DNA from 3 places in the Priestia sp. FSL W8-0524 genome. Region 1 is predicted to be linked to each of the others. Evidence: a T-box and tRNA genes for the amino acid it is inferred to sense, from the RefSeq annotation. Region 1 holds a T-box; the other regions hold tRNA genes.
The links. The T-box of region 1 lies ahead of leuS (leucine--tRNA ligase). A T-box ahead of a tRNA ligase gene usually reads a tRNA of that ligase, here a tRNA-Leu.
Positions count from the first base shown of each region.

Region 2: it encodes a tRNA-Leu, which carries the amino acid that the T-box ahead of leuS (leucine--tRNA ligase) is inferred to sense. The anticodon was not compared.
Region 3: it encodes a tRNA-Leu, which carries the amino acid that the T-box ahead of leuS (leucine--tRNA ligase) is inferred to sense. The anticodon was not compared.

Region 1 covers NZ_JBBOUG010000001.1:4,506,891-4,513,549, reverse strand. The annotation lists gene NST66_RS23540 (TIGR01212 family radical SAM protein) at 1-580, opposite strand, end outside; gene NST66_RS23535 (YtzC family protein) at 750-1,013, shown strand; gene NST66_RS23530 (hypothetical protein) at 1,026-1,181, shown strand; gene NST66_RS23525 (MDR family MFS transporter) at 1,340-2,527, shown strand; gene NST66_RS23520 (GntP family permease) at 2,686-4,008, shown strand; T-box leader at 4,420-4,638, shown strand; gene leuS (leucine--tRNA ligase) at 4,703-6,659, shown strand, end outside.
Region 2 covers NZ_JBBOUG010000001.1:132,555-139,213, forward strand. The annotation lists rRNA gene NST66_RS00635 (23S ribosomal RNA) at 1-694, shown strand, start outside; rRNA gene rrf (5S ribosomal RNA) at 806-921, shown strand; tRNA gene NST66_RS00645 (tRNA-Asn) at 931-1,005, shown strand; tRNA gene NST66_RS00650 (tRNA-Ser) at 1,009-1,100, shown strand; tRNA gene NST66_RS00655 (tRNA-Glu) at 1,122-1,196, shown strand; tRNA gene NST66_RS00660 (tRNA-Val) at 1,220-1,295, shown strand; tRNA gene NST66_RS00665 (tRNA-Met) at 1,307-1,383, shown strand; tRNA gene NST66_RS00670 (tRNA-Asp) at 1,387-1,462, shown strand; tRNA gene NST66_RS00675 (tRNA-Phe) at 1,478-1,553, shown strand; tRNA gene NST66_RS00680 (tRNA-Thr) at 1,579-1,654, shown strand; tRNA gene NST66_RS00685 (tRNA-Tyr) at 1,665-1,748, shown strand; tRNA gene NST66_RS00690 (tRNA-Trp) at 1,754-1,827, shown strand; tRNA gene NST66_RS00695 (tRNA-His) at 1,858-1,933, shown strand; tRNA gene NST66_RS00700 (tRNA-Gln) at 1,962-2,036, shown strand; tRNA gene NST66_RS00705 (tRNA-Gly) at 2,042-2,116, shown strand; tRNA gene NST66_RS00710 (tRNA-Cys) at 2,154-2,227, shown strand; tRNA gene NST66_RS00715 (tRNA-Leu) at 2,242-2,330, shown strand; tRNA gene NST66_RS00720 (tRNA-Leu) at 2,361-2,442, shown strand; tRNA gene NST66_RS00725 (tRNA-Gly) at 2,515-2,588, shown strand; gene NST66_RS00730 (B3/B4 domain-containing protein) at 2,704-3,369, opposite strand; gene queG (tRNA epoxyqueuosine(34) reductase QueG) at 3,499-4,635, shown strand; gene NST66_RS00740 (amidase domain-containing protein) at 4,708-5,595, shown strand; gene trmL (tRNA (uridine(34)/cytosine(34)/5-carboxymethylaminomethyluridine(34)-2'-O)-methyltransferase TrmL) at 5,660-6,133, shown strand; gene NST66_RS00750 (PrkA family serine protein kinase) at 6,592-6,659, shown strand, end outside.
Region 3 covers NZ_JBBOUG010000004.1:39,231-45,889, reverse strand. The annotation lists tRNA gene NST66_RS28605 (tRNA-Glu) at 323-394, opposite strand; tRNA gene NST66_RS28600 (tRNA-Ile) at 437-510, opposite strand; tRNA gene NST66_RS28595 (tRNA-Gly) at 523-596, opposite strand; tRNA gene NST66_RS28590 (tRNA-Asp) at 611-686, opposite strand; tRNA gene NST66_RS28585 (tRNA-Ser) at 701-793, opposite strand; tRNA gene NST66_RS28580 (tRNA-Met) at 821-897, opposite strand; tRNA gene NST66_RS28575 (tRNA-Ala) at 928-1,003, opposite strand; tRNA gene NST66_RS28570 (tRNA-Pro) at 1,009-1,085, opposite strand; tRNA gene NST66_RS28565 (tRNA-Arg) at 1,090-1,166, opposite strand; tRNA gene NST66_RS28560 (tRNA-Leu) at 1,176-1,264, opposite strand; tRNA gene NST66_RS28555 (tRNA-Cys) at 1,277-1,350, opposite strand; tRNA gene NST66_RS28550 (tRNA-Gly) at 1,361-1,435, opposite strand; tRNA gene NST66_RS28545 (tRNA-Leu) at 1,455-1,536, opposite strand; tRNA gene NST66_RS28540 (tRNA-Lys) at 1,550-1,625, opposite strand; tRNA gene NST66_RS28535 (tRNA-Gln) at 1,630-1,704, opposite strand; tRNA gene NST66_RS28530 (tRNA-Val) at 1,712-1,787, opposite strand; rRNA gene rrf (5S ribosomal RNA) at 1,902-2,017, opposite strand; rRNA gene NST66_RS28520 (23S ribosomal RNA) at 2,081-5,016, opposite strand; rRNA gene NST66_RS28515 (16S ribosomal RNA) at 5,242-6,659, opposite strand, start outside.

The DNA.
Region 1 (6,659 bases):
AACAAACGCGAATACCGTGTTTTCGAAGCTTTGCTACACCATCTACATAGCATTGATGATCGTGTGCCCGGTTGATAAGCAGTGAAGTTTGTTCATGAACAGTTTGCAGTCCAAGTTCTACCCATAGATAAGTTCGTTCATTTAATTCAGCCAAGTACTCCACCACATCGTCGGGGAGACAGTCAGGGCGCGTGGCGATAGAAAGCCCAACAACTCCGGGAAGCTTTAAGACCGCTTCATATTTTTCACGAAGCTCCTCAACAGGAGCGTGAGTGTTAGTGAATGCTTGAAAGTAAGCAACGTATTTTCCGTCTTTCCATTTATGATGCATTTTTTCACGGATTTCGTTAAATTGTGTCACAAGATCATCCGCTCTGTTTCCAGCGAAATCTCCTGAACCGGCAGCGCTGCAAAACGTACAGCCGCCGTGAGCTACCGTGCCGTCTCTGTTTGGACAATCAAATCCTCCATCTAAGGCTACTTTAAATACCTTATGGCCAAAGTGGTTACGTAAGTGGTAATTCCAGGTATGATAACGTTTGTTTTCAGATTTATACGGAAATGGGTTTGTCTGATTCAAATCAGCAACCTCCTTTTTACATGCAATATACATCAACAAATTGTATCAAAAACGTGAAAAAGTGCCAAACAAATTTAAGGATGCTTATATTTAACAGGTTCTTCTTGTCGTAAAGGAGAGTAAAGTTGCGCAAAATAAGACAGAAATGAACGAATAGGAGGAATAGACAATGACAACTCGTCAAGCAGTGGATCAACTTATGCAGCAGTGTGAAGATGCTATTCGCTTTGGACAAGGTCAGTTACAGGAAGGCATGAAACAAGAACATTACAATGACACTGAATATACAAAAGCACAGGAAAAATTAGAAAATGCTTATAAAGAAATTGAAGAGTTTTCTCACAGTGCAAATGCACAGCAAAGAGAGCAGCTATATCGCATGCGCCTGCAAGTTCAGCAGCTGCAAAATAAATTGATTACAACTCAGCATTAAGGAGAGGATTTTATGGCAACTCGTTCAAATCAAAATAACCCGGAACAAAAAACAAAAAACGGGATCAACAGCAATGATATTGAGCTAGGAAAAGATTTTGATCCTGTAAAAGAATTAAAAGCACGGAACAGCAAGCGTGCCCAGCCGGTTCGTTCGAAGCAAAAATAAGCGGTAAAAAGGTGATTTTGCATGATATTGTCATGTGAAATCACCTTTTTAAATAGTCAGCGAATTTCAAATAAATTGTCTATATGTAAAAGCATTGCGAACCCTTTAAGAAAAGACTAGAATGTACGTTGGCATTCGAATAGATAGGGGGGAGATCAATGCCCAAGTCACTTTGGTTTTTGATTATTGGTATGCTTGTAAACGTAACGGGAGCTTCGTTTTTATGGCCTCTCAATACAATTTATATAAATGAACATTTAGGAAAGTCGTTATCCGTTGCAGGAGTGGTTCTTATGCTGAACTCTGCTGCAAGCGTAGTGGGTAATTTACTAGGGGGAACGCTTTTTGACAAAATTGGAGGATATAAATCCATTTTATCAGGAATTATTATTACCCTTGTTGCATTAGTGGGACTGGTGTTTTTCCATGGTTGGCCTACATACGTTGTTCTCTTGGTTATTGTAGGGTTTGGATCTGGTATTGTGTTTCCATCTATGTATGCAATGGCAGGCTCAGTCTGGCCACAAGGCGGAAGAAAAGCATTTAATGCGATGTACGTTGCTCAAAATGCAGGAGTGGCTATTGGCGCAGCGGTAGGGGGCGTTGTAGCATCCTATTCATTTACGTATATTTTCTTAGCTAATACAATTTTATACGTTATTTTTCTTCTTATTGCTATTTTTTCATACCGTCATATTTCGGTTACAGTTGGGCAAACGAATGTCCTTAATGAAGCCGGTAGTATTCAGCACAAAACGAAACTGACGGCCCTTCTTATTTTATGTACAGGATACGTATTATGCTGGGTCGCGTATGTTCAGTGGCAAACAACGATTGCTACGCATACGCGTGAGTTGAATATACCTCTTTCTAGCTACAGTTTGCTTTGGACGATTAACGGCATTTTAATTGTAGTCGGTCAGCCTTTGATTGTGCCTATCATTCAAAAAGTAGCAAAGACATTAAAAGTACAGGTTCTAATTGGAACGGTTATTTTTGTGGCTTCTTTCATCATCGTGGTGAATGCCACAACATTTTCGCAGTTCTTAACAGCAATGATTGTGTTAACAGTTGGAGAAATGTTTGTTTGGCCAGCAATTCCAGCTGTCGCAAGTCAGTTAGCTCCATCAGGAAAAGAAGGGTTTTATCAAGGCGTAGTCAACAGTATGGCTACTGCAGGTAAAATGATTGGCCCTCTCTTTGGAGGCGTTATTTTCGATGCGTTTAATATGTCTACCCTGTGCTATTTATTAATTGCACTATTGTTATTTAGCATGTGTACAACATGGATATACGATTATAAATTAAAAGAAAAACGTCAGCGTTCACTAACCATCTCTAAATAAATAGAGGTGGTTTTATTTTTGACTGTTCAATAAACGTAGGAATGTCTTCAGTATTCCTTTAATAATATAGTAAGGGTCGTGACAAGCAAAGAAAGGAGTATATACCTGTAAAAATGTAAGCGTTTTCTAATTATATGACTTCTTGGGGGGGCTAGAATATGCTTAGTATGATTGGATTAATTGGAGGATTATTGCTGCTCATTGTATTAACGATGAGAGGCATGAATTTATTTATAGCAGGTCCGCTTAGTGCTTTAGTTGTTGCGTTAACAAGCGGAATGCCTTTATTTCCACAGCTGGTGAAAGAAGGAGAAGCAAATTTTGTTGGGAATTATATGTCTGGTTTCACAGGATTTATTGCTTCTTGGTATTTAATGTTTCTATTGGGGGCCGTTTTTGGAAAAGTGATGGAAGACAGCGGGGCCGCTGATAGTGTTTCTCGCTGGATTGTCAGTAAACTAGGAATGAAAAGAGCAGTGTTGGCGATTGTACTTGCCTGTGCGGTCTTAACATATGGAGGAGTCAGTCTGTTTGTAGTAGCATTCTCTGTCTATCCAATGGCTTTAAGCTTATTCAAACAAGCTGATTTGCCGAGGCGGTTTATCCCTGCTGCTTTAGCATTCGGTTCCGTTACGTTTACGATGACCTCGGCTGGATCGCCTGAAATCCAAAACTGGATTCCAATTGAATATTTAAAGACTAGTCCGTATGCAGGATGGGAAGTTAGTTTAGTTGTAGCGGTAGTGATGGCTGTATTCGGCTACTGGTGGTTAAAGCGCTTAATTTCAAAAGCAGTTAAAAATGGAGAGCGTTTTATATCACGCGAGAAAGATCCAGCAGTAACGGAAAATCAGTCTCTTCCTAATCCGTTATTAAGTTTGCTTCCGCTTGTGGTCGTGCTCATTATTTCTTTTGCACTTCATAAGCCGCTTCAGCAATCTGCGTTGATTGTCGCACTTTTAAGCGGTATCATTGTCACATACATTGTGAACCGAAAACACTTTAAAGGATTTTGGAATGCAGCATCAGAAGGGACGCTTGGAGCGTTAATTGCAATTGGGAATACAGCTGCTGTCGTAGGTTTTGGAGGGGTTGCTAAGGCTGTTCCCGCGTTTGGAGTGGCTGTAGATGCCATGACGCATATTCCAGGCAGTCCGTTGATAGGGGGAGCTATTGCGGTGAGTGTTATCGCGGGGATGACAGGTTCGGCTTCAGGAGGTCAGGCGATTGCTTTGCCAATTTTAGCCCCTCACTATCTAGATGCTGGTGTAAATCCAGAAGCTCTCCATCGTGTAGTAGCTATATCTTCTGGCGTATTAGATTCCTTGCCTCATAATGGTTATGTCGTCACCACAATTAATTCTATTTGTGGAGAAACTCATAAAGATGCGTATGGATCAGTTGCAGCGATGACGGTAATTGTTCCGCTTGTTGGTCTCGTACTTGCGATTATCCTGTTTTCTTTTGGATTTGGTACTTAATAATAGCTGTTAAAGAAAGTAGAGGCGGGGACAAAAGTATTTTAGCTGAAGGAAGATCCGAACGATAAATCGTTCGGATCTTTTCATTATTATGGTGAACTCGGCTTTTATGTGTTTAGTTGCTTTAAGCTGTTGATTGGAGCGCAAGATGAAGCCTTGCACGGAAATGAACAGTTTTGTAGCAAGGAGTCCAGATATCCTATTTATTCAGCTTTAGATAGGATTAACTTAATTATGTCTAAATCTCTTTGTTTGGCGTTGTATGTATGTTTTTGGGAGAAGTTGTTCATATATAAGAATGAAAGAGGGGATTTAGCAACAAAGCAGTGAGGCAGTGTAGAAACTTTTACAAAATCCGTTGAACAACTTGCAGTTTGCGAACATATTATTTACAATACAAGGTAGTATGATGTAAAAACTATGATAAGGAATAGTAGTGAACGAAGCGAGCTAAGAGAGCTGACGGGTGGTGCGAGTCAGCAAACGGGCGTTCATGAACTCACCTTGGAGTTGTAAATGTGAAGTAAAGTAACATTTACCGTCTATCCGCGTTAAGGAAAATGAGTGAGTACATAATTGTGCTAATTTGGGTGGTACCGCGGGAAGTTTATTCAACCTCTCGTCCCTTTGTTTGAGGGATGAGGGGTTTTTTAGTTTAATTAAATACAGCTGGAGCGTACAAGGAGGATTATGTATGGCTTTTAATCATGAAAAGATCGAACAAAAATGGCAAAAAGTTTGGGAAGAAAATAAAACATTTAGAACAACAGAAGATGAAGGAAAGCGTAAGTTTTACGCATTAGATATGTTCCCTTATCCATCTGGGGCGGGTTTACACGTTGGGCATCCAGAAGGTTATACAGCAACGGACATTTTATCTCGTATGAAGCGTATGCAAGGATACAATGTACTTCATCCAATGGGATGGGATGCATTCGGACTACCTGCTGAGCAGTATGCATTAGATACAGGAAACGATCCGGCTGAGTTCACTGAACTTAACATTAATAATTTCCGTCGTCAAATCAAATCGTTAGGTTTCTCTTACGATTGGGAGCGTGAAATTAATACAACTGATCCTAACTACTACAAATGGACGCAGTGGATTTTCTTACAGTTATATAAAAAAGGCTTAGCTTATGTGGATGAAGTAGCTGTTAACTGGTGTCCTGCGTTGGGAACAGTACTTGCAAACGAAGAAGTTATAGATGGCAAAAGTGAGCGCGGTGGGCATCCGGTTGAGCGTCGTCCAATGAAGCAGTGGATGCTTAAAATCACAGCTTATGCAGATCGTTTACTAGAAGATTTAGATGATCTTGATTGGCCAGAAAGTATTAAAGAAATGCAGCGAAACTGGATTGGCCGCTCTGAAGGAGCTCACGTTCACTTCACAATTGATGGATATGACGAAACATTTACTGTGTTCACAACGCGTCCTGATACGCTGTTTGGGGCAACGTATGCCGTTTTAGCACCTGAACATCCGTTTGTGGATAAAATTACGACAGCCGAACAAAAAGAAGCGGTAGAAGCGTATTTAGATCAAATTAAAAGCAAAAGCGATTTAGAGCGTACAGACTTAGCTAAAGACAAAACGGGCGTATTCACAGGTGCTTATGCAATTAACCCTGTAAACGGTGAGAGAATGCCAATTTGGATTGCTGACTATGTTCTAATGAGCTATGGTACAGGTGCAATTATGGCTGTTCCTGCTCATGATGAGCGTGATTATGAGTTTGCTGTTAAATTTGAACTGCCGATTAAAGAAGTAGTAGCGGGTGGAGACGTTTCAAAAGAAGCTTATACAGGCGACGGCGAGCACGTTAATTCAGACTTCTTAAATGGTCTAGACAAAGAAGAAGCAATTTCAAATATGATTCAGTGGCTTCAAGCAAATGAAAAAGGTGAAAAACAAGTAACATACCGTCTGCGTGACTGGTTATTCAGCCGTCAGCGCTACTGGGGTGAACCGATTCCTGTTATTCACTGGGAAGATGGCACAACAACTGCAGTTCCTGAAGATCAGCTTCCGCTTGTTTTACCAAAAACAACTGAAATCAAGCCGTCAGGTACAGGTGAATCTCCATTAGCAAACATTGATGACTGGGTGAACGTTGTAGATCCGGAAACGGGCAAAAAAGGGCGCCGCGAAACAAATACAATGCCTCAATGGGCAGGCAGCTGCTGGTATTACTTACGCTACATTGATCCAACGAACAGCGAAGCATTAGCAGATGCAGACAAATTAAAAGAATGGTTGCCGGTTGATATTTATATCGGTGGAGCTGAACACGCTGTTCTTCATCTATTGTATGCTCGTTTCTGGCATAAATTTTTATATGATATCGGCGTAGTTCCAACAAAAGAGCCGTTCCAAAAACTGTTTAACCAAGGTATGATTCTTGGAGAAAACAATGAAAAAATGAGTAAGTCAAAAGGTAACGTTGTAAACCCAGACGAAATCGTAGAAAGCCACGGTGCAGATACGCTTCGCCTTTACGAAATGTTTATGGGACCGTTAGATGCATCCATTGCTTGGTCAACAAAAGGGCTTGATGGTGCACGCCGTTTCTTAGATCGTGTATGGCGTTTACTTATCGAGGATAATGGTGAATTAAGCAGCAAGGTTCAAGAAAGCAATGATACTACAC
Region 2 (6,659 bases), 4.4 Mb from region 1:
GCCCTGATCGGGCCGGGAGACAGTGTCAGGTGGGCAGTTTGACTGGGGCGGTCGCCTCCTAAAATGTAACGGAGGCGCCCAAAGGTTCCCTCAGAATGGTTGGAAATCATTCGTAGAGTGTAAAGGCACAAGGGAGCTTGACTGCGAGACCTACAAGTCGAGCAGGGACGAAAGTCGGGCTTAGTGATCCGGTGGTTCCGCATGGAAGGGCCATCGCTCAACGGATAAAAGCTACCCCGGGGATAACAGGCTTATCTCCCCCAAGAGTCCACATCGACGGGGAGGTTTGGCACCTCGATGTCGGCTCATCGCATCCTGGGGCTGTAGTCGGTCCCAAGGGTTGGGCTGTTCGCCCATTAAAGCGGTACGCGAGCTGGGTTCAGAACGTCGTGAGACAGTTCGGTCCCTATCCGTCGTGGGCGTAGGAAATTTGAGAGGAGCTGTCCTTAGTACGAGAGGACCGGGATGGACACACCGCTGGTGTACCAGTTGTCTTGCCAAAGGCATCGCTGGGTAGCTATGTGTGGACGGGATAAGTGCTGAAAGCATCTAAGCATGAAGCCCCCCTCAAGATGAGATTTCCCATAGCGCAAGCTAGTAAGATCCCTGAAAGATGATCAGGTTGATAGGTCAGAGGTGGAAGCGTGGCGACATGTGTAGCTGACTGATACTAATCGATCGAGGACTTAACCAAACTTTTAAAAGCGTAAGCTTTACTCAGCAACCTGTTATCTAGTTTTGAAAGAACAAAACTTTTTCAAAAAAAGTCTTGCTTTCTTTTTTAAATCATGTATAATATAATATGTCTGGTGGCGATAGCGAAGAGGTCACACCCGTTCCCATACCGAACACGGAAGTTAAGCTCTTTAGCGCCAATGGTAGTTGGGACTTTGTCCCTGTGAGAGTAGGACGTTGCCAGGCTGTTATTATTCCACAGTAGCTCAGTGGTAGAGCTATCGGCTGTTAACCGATCGGTCGTAGGTTCGAGTCCTACCTGTGGAGCCATTTGGAGAGCTGTCCGAGTGGCCGAAGGAGCACGATTGGAAATCGTGTAGGCGGTTAACGCTGTCTCAAGGGTTCAAATCCCTTGCTCTCCGCCATTTTTATTTAATTAGCACAGTGGCCCGTTGGTCAAGCGGTTAAGACACCGCCCTTTCACGGCGGTAACACGGGTTCGAATCCCGTACGGGTCACCATTTATTTTTATCTACATAATAGTGGAGGATTAGCTCAGCTGGGAGAGCACCTGCCTTACAAGCAGGGGGTCGGCGGTTCGATCCCGTCATCCTCCACCATATATTATCATCGCGGGGTGGAGCAGTTCGGTAGCTCGTCGGGCTCATAACCCGAAGGTCGCAGGTTCAAATCCTGTCCCCGCAACCAAGTGGTCCCGTGGTGTAGCGGTTAACATGCCTGCCTGTCACGCAGGAGATCGCGGGTTCGATTCCCGTCGGGACCGCCATTTTGAATTTAATAAGGCTCGGTAGCTCAGTTGGTAGAGCAAAGGACTGAAAATCCTTGTGTCGGCGGTTCGATTCCGTCCCGAGCCACCATTTTAAAAACATTTGTTTTTAAAATGCCGGTGTAGCTCAACTGGTAGAGCAACTGACTTGTAATCAGTAGGTTGGGGGTTCAAGTCCTCTTGCCGGCACCACAGTTATTGTGGAGGGGTAGCGAAGTGGCTAAACGCGGCGGACTGTAAATCCGCTCCTTCGGGTTCGGCAGTTCGAATCTGCCCCCCTCCACCATTTACAGGGGCATAGTTTAAAGGTAGAACTACGGTCTCCAAAACCGTCAGTGTGGGTTCGATTCCTACTGCCCCTGCCAATTATAAAATTAACATTGCATATATACGTGGCGATTGTGGCGAAGTGGTTAACGCACCGGATTGTGGTTCCGGCATTCGTGGGTTCGATTCCCATCAGTCGCCCCATTTATAAACGATATGCATATTCCAATATTGGGCTATCGCCAAGCGGTAAGGCAACGGATTTTGATTCCGTCATGCGTTGGTTCGAATCCAGCTAGCCCAGCCATATTTGCGGAAGTAGTTCAGTGGTAGAACACCACCTTGCCAAGGTGGGGGTCGCGAGTTCGAACCTCGTCTTCCGCTCCAATTTAATTTTAATAAAGTTATTTAGTCTTGAGTAAATGGCGGCATAGCCAAGTGGTAAGGCAGAGGTCTGCAAAACCTTTATCACCGGTTCAAATCCGGTTGCCGCCTCCATTTATTTACAAGCTGCCGGGGTGGTGGAATTGGCAGACACACAGGACTTAAAATCCTGCGGTAGGTGACTACCGTGCCGGTTCAAGTCCGGCCCTCGGCACCATTTATAATTTTAACTTGCCTTTTTTATTTTGCCGATGTGGCGGAATTGGCAGACGCGCACGACTCAAAATCGTGTTCCTTCGGGAGTGTCGGTTCGACCCCGACCATCGGTACTTTAGCTTTACTTGACAGGATGATTCCTGTTTTTATTTTTACTTATTGGTCGACAAATTTTGATAATATTTGCGGGTGTAGTTTAGTGGTAAAACCTCAGCCTTCCAAGCTGATGTCGTGAGTTCGATTCTCATCACCCGCTCCATACATATTGTTATCACAACGCAGTGTCTCGCTTTCAAAGCTGAGATGTTGCGTTTTTTATTTTTAGCGTAAATATAGCGTCTATCTTGAAAAGATAGACGCTATATTTACGTACATCAGTTAATGACTTGATAGGTTGCTTCGCCGCCGTGAATTTGAATGAACATGTCACTTAAGGATTTAGTTAGTTTATAAGCCTGTTCTTCTGAAAGTGAAGGTTTTAAATAGATGAATTGTACAGCTTGTGTTGTCTTTTCAGTTACGTACGCTCGGTTAGAATCCACATAAGGGCTTCCGAAAGCTCCTAGGGCATCTTTTGAAATGATTTTATTTTCTAAAGAAATGTTACGTTCATTTAGAGCTTCGTAAAACTCTTCTTTTTTACCGATAGTAAATTCAACGTGGCCCTCTAAATTAGAAGAATCATAAATTCCAATTGGTACTTCATATTGCAATGAAAAAAAGTTATTAATGTCCACAGCAGAATTGATAGAAGGAAGGTACGTTTGTTTTCCTATCCGTCGAATTAAAGCTTCTATAGAAGGACGGTATTTACTTGGATCCGTTCCAAACGTTTTGAAAAGCTTTCTCCACTCGCTAACACCTTCAAATTCTGTTACTTTTTTTGACTCAAGGTCAAAATAAATGGATTCTTGAAAAAGGCGCAGACGTCCTTTTAGCATTTGAGGAGAATCGCCAACTTCAATATTTTTATACTGAATGATTCCCATTTTAAAAGAAGGGCAAAGCTGTTTAATAGCGGGTGATAATGTAAAGTTCATTTTTTTGATCCTTTCTATTATAATTAGTATTTGTTCGTTTATAGATACCATCCTATCATTTCATTGAGTGAGAAAACAGTTCAATGCATGAATATATAGAATTTCTTAGAAAGGAGGCTATTACTCACTATGAATGCGTATCAGTTGAAGGAAGAAATTATTTCATACAGCAAAGAGATTGGAATCGATAAGATTGGATTTGCGAGTGCTTCTATGTTTGATGAGTTAAAGAATCGATTGTTAGCACAGCAAGAGTTAGGTTATGCTTCAGGCTTTGAGGAACCTGATATTGAAAAAAGAGTAGATCCCACATTAGTTGTTCCAAAAGCTAGATCCATTATTTCAATTGCACTTGCGTATCCTTCTAAATTAAAGGATGCACCAAAGAGCACAAAGGAAGATCGCCGAGGGATCTTTTGCCGTGCTTCTTGGGGACAAGATTATCATACGGTTTTACGTGATAGGCTTCAAAAGCTTGAAGCTTTCATAAAAGAAAAAGTACCTGCAGCTATCCTTCAATCGATGGTAGATACAGGCGAGCTGTCGGACCGAGCTGTAGCAGAAAGAGCTGGTATTGGCTGGAGCGGTAAGAACTGTGCCATTATCACACCTGAATTCGGTTCCTACGTGTATTTAGGGGAAATGATTACAGATATCCCGTTTCCTCCTGATAAACCGATAGAAGACGGCTGTGGTACTTGTAATAAGTGCGTGGATGTGTGCCCTACCGGTGCGCTTGTAACAGGCGGTCAGCTGAATTCGCAGCGATGTATTGCCTTTTTAACCCAAACAAAAGGATTTTTAGCTGAAGAATTTCGAAGTAAATTAGGCAATCGTTTATATGGCTGTGATACATGTCAAACTGTGTGTCCTGAAAATAAAGGCAAAGACTTTCATTTTCACCCTGAGATGGAGCCTGACCCAGAACTTGCGAAGCCTAAATTAAAACCGCTTTTAACGATGAGTAATCGTGAGTTCAAAGAGAAATTTGGACATGTTTCAGGGTCATGGAGAGGGAAAAAGCCAATTCAGCGTAATGCCATTATTGCACTTGCCCATTTTAAAGATCAAACCGCTGTTCCAGATTTAATTGAGTTAATTAAAAATGACGTTCGCCCTGTCATTAGAGGAACGGCGGCATGGGCGTTAGGCAAAATTGGTGATAAAGAAGCATTAGATACACTTATGAACTTAAGAGAAAAAGAAAAGGACCAAGAAGTAATTGAAGAAATGTCAAAAGGTATAGAGATGCTTCAAGAGATCTAAACCGTATTTTTATTGATAAAGTTAGCTAATGAGTCATAGCGTATAATAAACGCTTAGAAAAGTGGTGACATTATGCTAACAAAAAGGAATGTATTATATACTTTAATTAAAGCGCGTGCGGACAGCTATGTAAAAGGTGAGCTTCATGAAGACTTTAAGCCTTTCATTGAACAGCAGTGTGAGCTAAAGCGGTCTCTTGTAAAAAAAAGAGAAGTTGATGTTTTAAAATGTAATATGAAAGGTTCTATTCAATCTGCTCATACGGATCAGGAAGAAACAAGAGTATTATATAAGGTGCACATTCAGGCATTTTTAAAACAAAACGATTTTTTCTATATAGAAGAAGAAATTGAAGATCGTTTAGCTCTTTTTTATAAAGATACACTTATTCAAGATGAGCTGCTGGTAAAGGATTTTTCTGAAGATGAGGTTGAAATGGATGTAGAAGAAGTAGAGGAAGACGAAGAAAGAGCCTCTTATTATGATCGTCTTGCAGCTGTTCAGTATGCAGAAAAACATTGGGATAAACCTAATGAAAGTTATAAGCAGTTTGAGGTAAACTGCACCAACTATATCTCACAGTGTTTGCATGCAGGAAAGGCGCCGATGCGGGGGTATCCTAAAAAAGCAAACGGATGGTGGATGAGAGGGAACGCCTGGAGCTATAGCTGGGCCGTTGCTCATTCCATGCACAGCTATTTAAGTAACTCCAAATCAGGACTTCGGGCTGTGAGGAAATCTTCAGCAAGCGAACTTGTCCCCGGAGACGTTATCTGCTACGATTTTGAAGGAGATGGAAGATGGAATCATACGACGATTGTTGTAGCAAAAGACGGTCACGGTATGCCTCTTGTGAATGCGAACACGTATAATAGTCGAATGAGATATTGGGCTTATGAAGATTCAACGGCTTACACGCCAAAGATTAAGTATGATTTTTTCCATATCGTTGATCGGTAAGTCTTTCGTTTTAGCAAGTTAGTGGTATAATGATGAATAGATTTGTTAGCAGAGGTGAAAATTTGTGGGAGTACACGTAGTGTTATTTCAACCAGAAATTCCAGCAAATACAGGAAATATTGCGCGAACATGTGCAGCAACAAATACGACGCTGCATTTAGTTCGGCCGTTAGGCTTTTCAACAGATGATAAAATGTTAAAGCGAGCTGGATTGGATTACTGGGAATTTGTAAATGTGGTGTATCATGATTCATTAGAAGAAGTATTTGAAAAGTATCCTGAAGCAGGCTTTTACTTCATCACAAAATTTGGTCAACAGCCACATACAACATTTGATTATAGTGACTTAGAGCAGGATCATTTCTTCGTATTTGGGAGAGAAACAAAGGGTCTGCCAAAGCACATTATTGAAGAGAACATGGAAAGATGTCTTCGTTTACCGATGACAGAAAATGTTCGTTCTTTAAATTTATCTAATACAGCAGCTATTTTAATCTATGAAGCGCTGCGTCAACAAAATTACGCTGGTTTATCTTAAATAAAAAGCGAGGTTCAATAAAATTTGAACCTCGCTTTTTTATTTATGTCGACGATGATATGTAGTGGTTATTTTTTAACACCCGGTTTATCATTGTATCCCGCTCTGAAGATGGATGCTAAAAAAGCAATTGTTACTCCTAATACTAAAAGTAAGCGCATTGATTTTCCTCCTCAATCTAATTAAAAGGATTATACAGCTACTGCAGTTAAAACCGACTTCCCATATCTCATGATGATAATAATGACAAAATAACTCTTCTAGAGACGTAAGTTCTCTAATAAAATTTAACCGTTCCTTCTTACTCTTTTATTATAGCTAATAAATACTTCACTGTGAATGCCTAGCAAGGACAAATTTCTGAATTTTACAATTTAAAAAGCATGTTCAAACATTTTGCTGCATAGATTGTATTAATCTTGTTCACTAGCACCATAACTAGTAGGGGAGGTCCTTTAATGGATATATTAAAGAAAGTTGAAAGATACCGCGAAGAAGAGAATCGTCTTAAGTGGGAAGGGACATT
Region 3 (6,659 bases), on a different contig from region 1:
GGTTAAGGTCTATGAAAGTTGACCGTTTTTTGGTCATCACCTGTTTGTTCGAATCATCCTCTAAAGACCCAGTACCATCACATTGTACTATTGAGCAGATTCAAAGAACGCTTTTTCCGTTACGTCTCCTTCAACATCAGCAGCTTCTGCTGATCCAGAAGAACCTCCTAAATTCGGTAGAGCTAATGGAGGCGCTAACTAAAAATAACTAAACCTACGGCAGAAGCTACCACAGCTTATTTCGCTTTTCTTATTCAATCTCCTCCTAATTTTATTTAATAGGAATAAAAAAGCAGTTTGCAAATGCAAACTGCTTTTTTGATGACCCGTACGGGATTCGAACCCGTGTTACCGCCGTGAAAGGGCGGTGTCTTAACCGCTTGACCAACGGGCCAGTATCAATTTATAAGTTAAATTCAATTACTATAAAACATGATGGGCCTAAGTGGACTCGAACCACCGACCTCACGCTTATCAGGCGTGCGCTCTAACCAGCTGAGCTATAGGCCCTTTACTTGGATTTGGAGCGGGTGATGAGAATCGAACTCACGACATCAGCTTGGAAGGCTGAGGTTTTACCACTAAACTACACCCGCATATTTTCTTAAGATGGCGGTCCCGACGGGATTCGAACCCGCGATCTCCTGCGTGACAGGCAGGCATGTTAACCGCTACACCACGGGACCAAAATAGAAAATAATGGCGGAGGAAGAGGGATTCGAACCCCCGCGGGCTTTAACACCCCTGTCGGTTTTCAAGACCGATCCCTTCAGCCGGACTTGGGTATTCCTCCGTATATTTATAACAAATGTAACTTATATGGTAGCGGCGGAGGGAGTCGAACCCACGACCTCACGGGTATGAACCGTACGCTCTAGCCAGCTGAGCTACACCGCCATATTATTCGTTACAATTATTTAATTTCATTGGTGGAGCCTAGCGGGATCGAACCGCTGACCTCCTGCGTGCAAGGCAGGCGCTCTCCCAGCTGAGCTAAGGCCCCATAAATGGTCGGGAAGACAGGATTCGAACCTGCGACCCCTTGGTCCCAAACCAAGTGCTCTACCAAGCTGAGCTACTTCCCGTTTATGGCGCGCCCGAGAGGAGTCGAACCCCTAACCTTTTGATCCGTAGTCAAACGCTCTATCCAATTGAGCTACGGGCGCTTATTAAAATGGTGCCGAGGGCCGGACTTGAACCGGCACGGTAGTCACCTACCGCAGGATTTTAAGTCCTGTGTGTCTGCCAATTCCACCACCCCGGCAGGACTTATACGTGGAGGCGGCAACCGGATTTGAACCGGTGATAAAGGTTTTGCAGACCTTGGCCTTACCACTTGGCTATGCCGCCAATATATATATGGAGCGGAAGACGAGGTTCGAACTCGCGACCCCCACCTTGGCAAGGTGGTGTTCTACCACTGAACTACTTCCGCGAATTTATCTAAATTAAGATGCGGGTGAAGGGACTTGAACCCCCACGTCATAAGACACTAGATCCTAAGTCTAGCGCGTCTGCCAATTCCGCCACACCCGCGTGTAAATATAACTGGTGAGCCATGAAGGACTCGAACCTTCGACCCTCTGATTAAAAGTCAGATGCTCTACCAACTGAGCTAATGGCTCTCTATGGCTGGGCTAGCTGGATTCGAACCAACGCATGACGGAATCAAAATCCGTTGCCTTACCGCTTGGCGATAGCCCAATAAAGATGGTGGAGGATGACGGGATCGAACCGCCGACCCCCTGCTTGTAAGGCAGGGGGTCTCCCAGCTGAGCTAATCCTCCAAAGAATCTATATAAGCGCGTTAATAAGCGTTACTTTAAATACTCATAATAAACTATTTCAAATAAAAAACCCCTATGCTCTTTACAAGAGACTCATAAGGGGTTTTATTCATTGCCTGGCAACGTCCTACTCTCACAGGGACAAAGTCCCAACTACCATTGGCGCTAAAGAGCTTAACTTCCGTGTTCGGTATGGGAACGGGTGTGACCTCTTCGCTATCGCCACCAGACAAGAGATTGCTCTCTCAAAACTAGATAACAATTTGCTGAGTAAAGCTTACGCTTTTAAAAGTTTGGTTAAGTCCTCGATCGATTAGTATCAGTCAGCTACACATGTCGCCACGCTTCCACCTCTGACCTATCAACCTGATCATCTTTCAGGGATCTTACTAGCTTGCGCTATGGGAAATCTCATCTTGAGGGGGGCTTCATGCTTAGATGCTTTCAGCACTTATCCCGTCCACACATAGCTACCCAGCGATGCCTTTGGCAAGACAACTGGTACACCAGCGGTGTGTCCATCCCGGTCCTCTCGTACTAAGGACAGCTCCTCTCAAATTTCCTACGCCCACGACGGATAGGGACCGAACTGTCTCACGACGTTCTGAACCCAGCTCGCGTACCGCTTTAATGGGCGAACAGCCCAACCCTTGGGACCGACTACAGCCCCAGGATGCGATGAGCCGACATCGAGGTGCCAAACCTCCCCGTCGATGTGGACTCTTGGGGGAGATAAGCCTGTTATCCCCGGGGTAGCTTTTATCCGTTGAGCGATGGCCCTTCCATGCGGAACCACCGGATCACTAAGCCCGACTTTCGTCCCTGCTCGACTTGTAGGTCTCGCAGTCAAGCTCCCTTGTGCCTTTACACTCTACGAATGATTTCCAACCATTCTGAGGGAACCTTTGGGCGCCTCCGTTACATTTTAGGAGGCGACCGCCCCAGTCAAACTGCCCACCTGACACTGTCTCCCGGCCCGATCAGGGCCGCGGGTTAGAATTTCAATACAGCCAGGGTAGTATCCCACCGACGCCTCCACCGAAGCTAGCGCTCCGGCTTCTCAGGCTCCTACCTATCCTGTACAAGCTGTACCAAAATTCAATATCAGGCTACAGTAAAGCTCCACGGGGTCTTTCCGTCCTGTCGCGGGTAACCTGCATCTTCACAGGTACTATAATTTCACCGAGTCTCTCGTTGAGACAGTGCCCAGATCGTTACGCCTTTCGTGCGGGTCGGAACTTACCCGACAAGGAATTTCGCTACCTTAGGACCGTTATAGTTACGGCCGCCGTTTACTGGGGCTTCGATTCAGAGCTTCTCCCAAAGGATAACCCCTCCTCTTAACCTTCCAGCACCGGGCAGGCGTCAGCCCCTATACTTCGCCTTGCGGCTTCGCAGAGACCTGTGTTTTTGCTAAACAGTCGCCTGGGCCTATTCACTGCGGCTCTCTCGGGCTATACACCCTACCAGAGCACCCCTTCTCCCGAAGTTACGGGGTCATTTTGCCGAGTTCCTTAACGAGAGTTCTCTCGATCACCTTAGGATTCTCTCCTCGCCTACCTGTGTCGGTTTGCGGTACGGGCACCTCCCGCCTCGCTAGAGGCTTTTCTTGGCAGTGTGGAATCAGGAACTTCGGTACTATAATTCCCTCGTCATCACAGCTCAGCCTTTATGATGAGCGGATTTGCCTACTCATCAGCCTAACTGCTTGAACGCGCATATCCAGCAGCGCGCTTACCCTATCCTACTGCGTCCCCCCATTACTCAAACGGCGGGGAGGTGGTACAGGAATATCAACCTGTTGGCCATCGCCTACGCTTTTCAGCCTCGGCTTAGGTCCCGACTAACCCTGAGCGGACGAGCCTTCCTCAGGAAACCTTAGGCATTCGGTGGACAAGATTCTCACTTGTCTTTCGCTACTCATACCGGCATTCTCACTTCTAAGCGCTCCACCAGTCCTTACGGTCTGACTTCGCTGCACTTAGAACGCTCTCCTACCACTGACATCAAAGATGTCAATCCACAGCTTCGGTGATACGTTTAGCCCCGGTACATTTTCGGCGCAGAGTCACTCGACCAGTGAGCTATTACGCACTCTTTAAATGGTGGCTGCTTCTAAGCCAACATCCTGGTTGTCTAAGCAACTCCACATCCTTTTCCACTTAACGTATACTTGGGGACCTTAGCTGGTGGTCTGGGCTGTTTCCCTTTTGACTACGGATCTTATCACTCGCAGTCTGACTCCCATGGATAAGTCTTTGGCATTCGGAGTTTGACTGAATTCGGTAACCCGTTGGGGGCCCCTAGTCCAATCAGTGCTCTACCTCCAAGACTCTCACAACATGAGGCTAGCCCTAAAGCTATTTCGGAGAGAACCAGCTATCTCCAGGTTCGATTGGAATTTCTCCGCTACCCACACCTCATCCCCGCACTTTTCAACGTGCGTGGGTTCGGGCCTCCATTCAGTGTTACCTGAACTTCACCCTGGACATGGGTAGATCACCTGGTTTCGGGTCTACAACCACATACTAAACGCCCTATTCAGACTCGCTTTCGCTACGGCTCCGCCTTATCAGCTTAACCTTGCATGGGATCGTAACTCGCCGGTTCATTCTACAAAAGGCACGCCATCACCCATTAACGGGCTCTGACTACTTGTAGGCACACGGTTTCAGGATCTCTTTCACTCCCCTTCCGGGGTGCTTTTCACCTTTCCCTCACGGTACTGGTTCACTATCGGTCACTAGGTAGTATTTAGCCTTGGGAGATGGTCCTCCCAGCTTCCGACGGAATTTCACGTGTTCCGCCGTACTCAGGATCCACTCAAGAGGGAACGAAGTTTCAACTACAGGGTTGTTACCTTCTTCGACGGACCTTTCCAGGTCGCTTCATTTACTTCGTTCCTTTGTAACTCCGTATAGAGTGTCCTACAACCCCAAGAGGCAAGCCTCTTGGTTTGGGCTAATTCCGTTTCGCTCGCCGCTACTCAGGAAATCGCATTTGCTTTCTCTTCCTCCGGGTACTTAGATGTTTCAGTTCCCCGGGTCTGCCTTCAATATCCTATGTATTCAGATAAAGATACTGTTCCATTACGAACAGTGGGTTTCCCCATTCGGAAATCTCCGGATCAAAGCTCACTTACAGCTCCCCGAAGCATATCGGTGTTAGTCCCGTCCTTCATCGGCTCCTAGTGCCAAGGCATTCACCGTGCGCCCTTTCTAACTTAACCATTAGCGAATAAATGGTACAACATAAAGTTGTGTTATTTATTGGTTTGATTAAAGAAAAGTTTCACTTTTCCTCAGCAATTACTGTTATCTAGTTTTCAAAGAACAATCGCAACCAAAATTCTTCTTATCTAATAAGAAGAAAGTAGTATGCTTTCTATAATTGAGAGATTGAACTCTCAAAACTGAACAAAGTGTCAAAACGTACGTCATGTAAAAATCCTTAGAAAGGAGGTGATCCAGCCGCACCTTCCGATACGGCTACCTTGTTACGACTTCACCCCAATCATCTGTCCCACCTTAGGCGGCTAGCTCCTTACGGTTACTCCACCGACTTCGGGTGTTACAAACTCTCGTGGTGTGACGGGCGGTGTGTACAAGGCCCGGGAACGTATTCACCGCGGCATGCTGATCCGCGATTACTAGCGATTCCAGCTTCATGTAGGCGAGTTGCAGCCTACAATCCGAACTGAGAATGGTTTTATGGGATTGGCTTGACCTCGCGGTCTTGCAGCCCTTTGTACCATCCATTGTAGCACGTGTGTAGCCCAGGTCATAAGGGGCATGATGATTTGACGTCATCCCCACCTTCCTCCGGTTTGTCACCGGCAGTCACCTTAGAGTGCCCAACTAAATGCTGGCAACTAAGATCAAGGGTTGCGCTCGTTGCGGGACTTAACCCAACATCTCACGACACGAGCTGACGACAACCATGCACCACCTGTCACTCTGTCCCCCGAAGGGGAACGCTCTATCTCTAGAGTTGTCAGAGGATGTCAAGACCTGGTAAGGTTCTTCGCGTTGCTTCGAATTAAACCACATGCTCCACCGCTTGTGCGGGCCCCCGTCAATTCCTTTGAGTTTCAGTCTTGCGACCGTACTCCCCAGGCGGAGTGCTTAATGCGTTAGCTGCAGCACTAAAGGGCGGAAACCCTCTAACACTTAGCACTCATCGTTTACGGCGTGGACTACCAGGGTATCTAATCCTGTTTGCTCCCCACGCTTTCGCGCCTCAGCGTCAGTTACAGACCAAAAAGCCGCCTTCGCCACTGGTGTTCCTCCACATCTCTACGCATTTCACCGCTACACGTGGAATTCCGCTTTTCTCTTCTGCACTCAAGTTCCCCAGTTTCCAATGACCCTCCACGGTTGAGCCGTGGGCTTTCACATCAGACTTAAGAAACCGCCTGCGCGCGCTTTACGCCCAATAATTCCGGATAACGCTTGCCACCTACGTATTACCGCGGCTGCTGGCACGTAGTTAGCCGTGGCTTTCTGGTTAGGTACCGTCAAGGTACGAGCAGTTACTCTCGTACTTGTTCTTCCCTAACAACAGAGTTTTACGACCCGAAAGCCTTCATCACTCACGCGGCGTTGCTCCGTCAGACTTTCGTCCATTGCGGAAGATTCCCTACTGCTGCCTCCCGTAGGAGTCTGGGCCGTGTCTCAGTCCCAGTGTGGCCGATCACCCTCTCAGGTCGGCTATGCATCGTTGCCTTGGTGAGCCGTTACCTCACCAACTAGCTAATGCACCGCGGGCCCATCTGTAAGTGATAGCCGAAACCATCTTTCAATCATCTCCCATGAAGGAGAAGATCCTATCCGGTATTAGCTTCGGTTTCCCGAAGTTATCCCAGTCTTACAG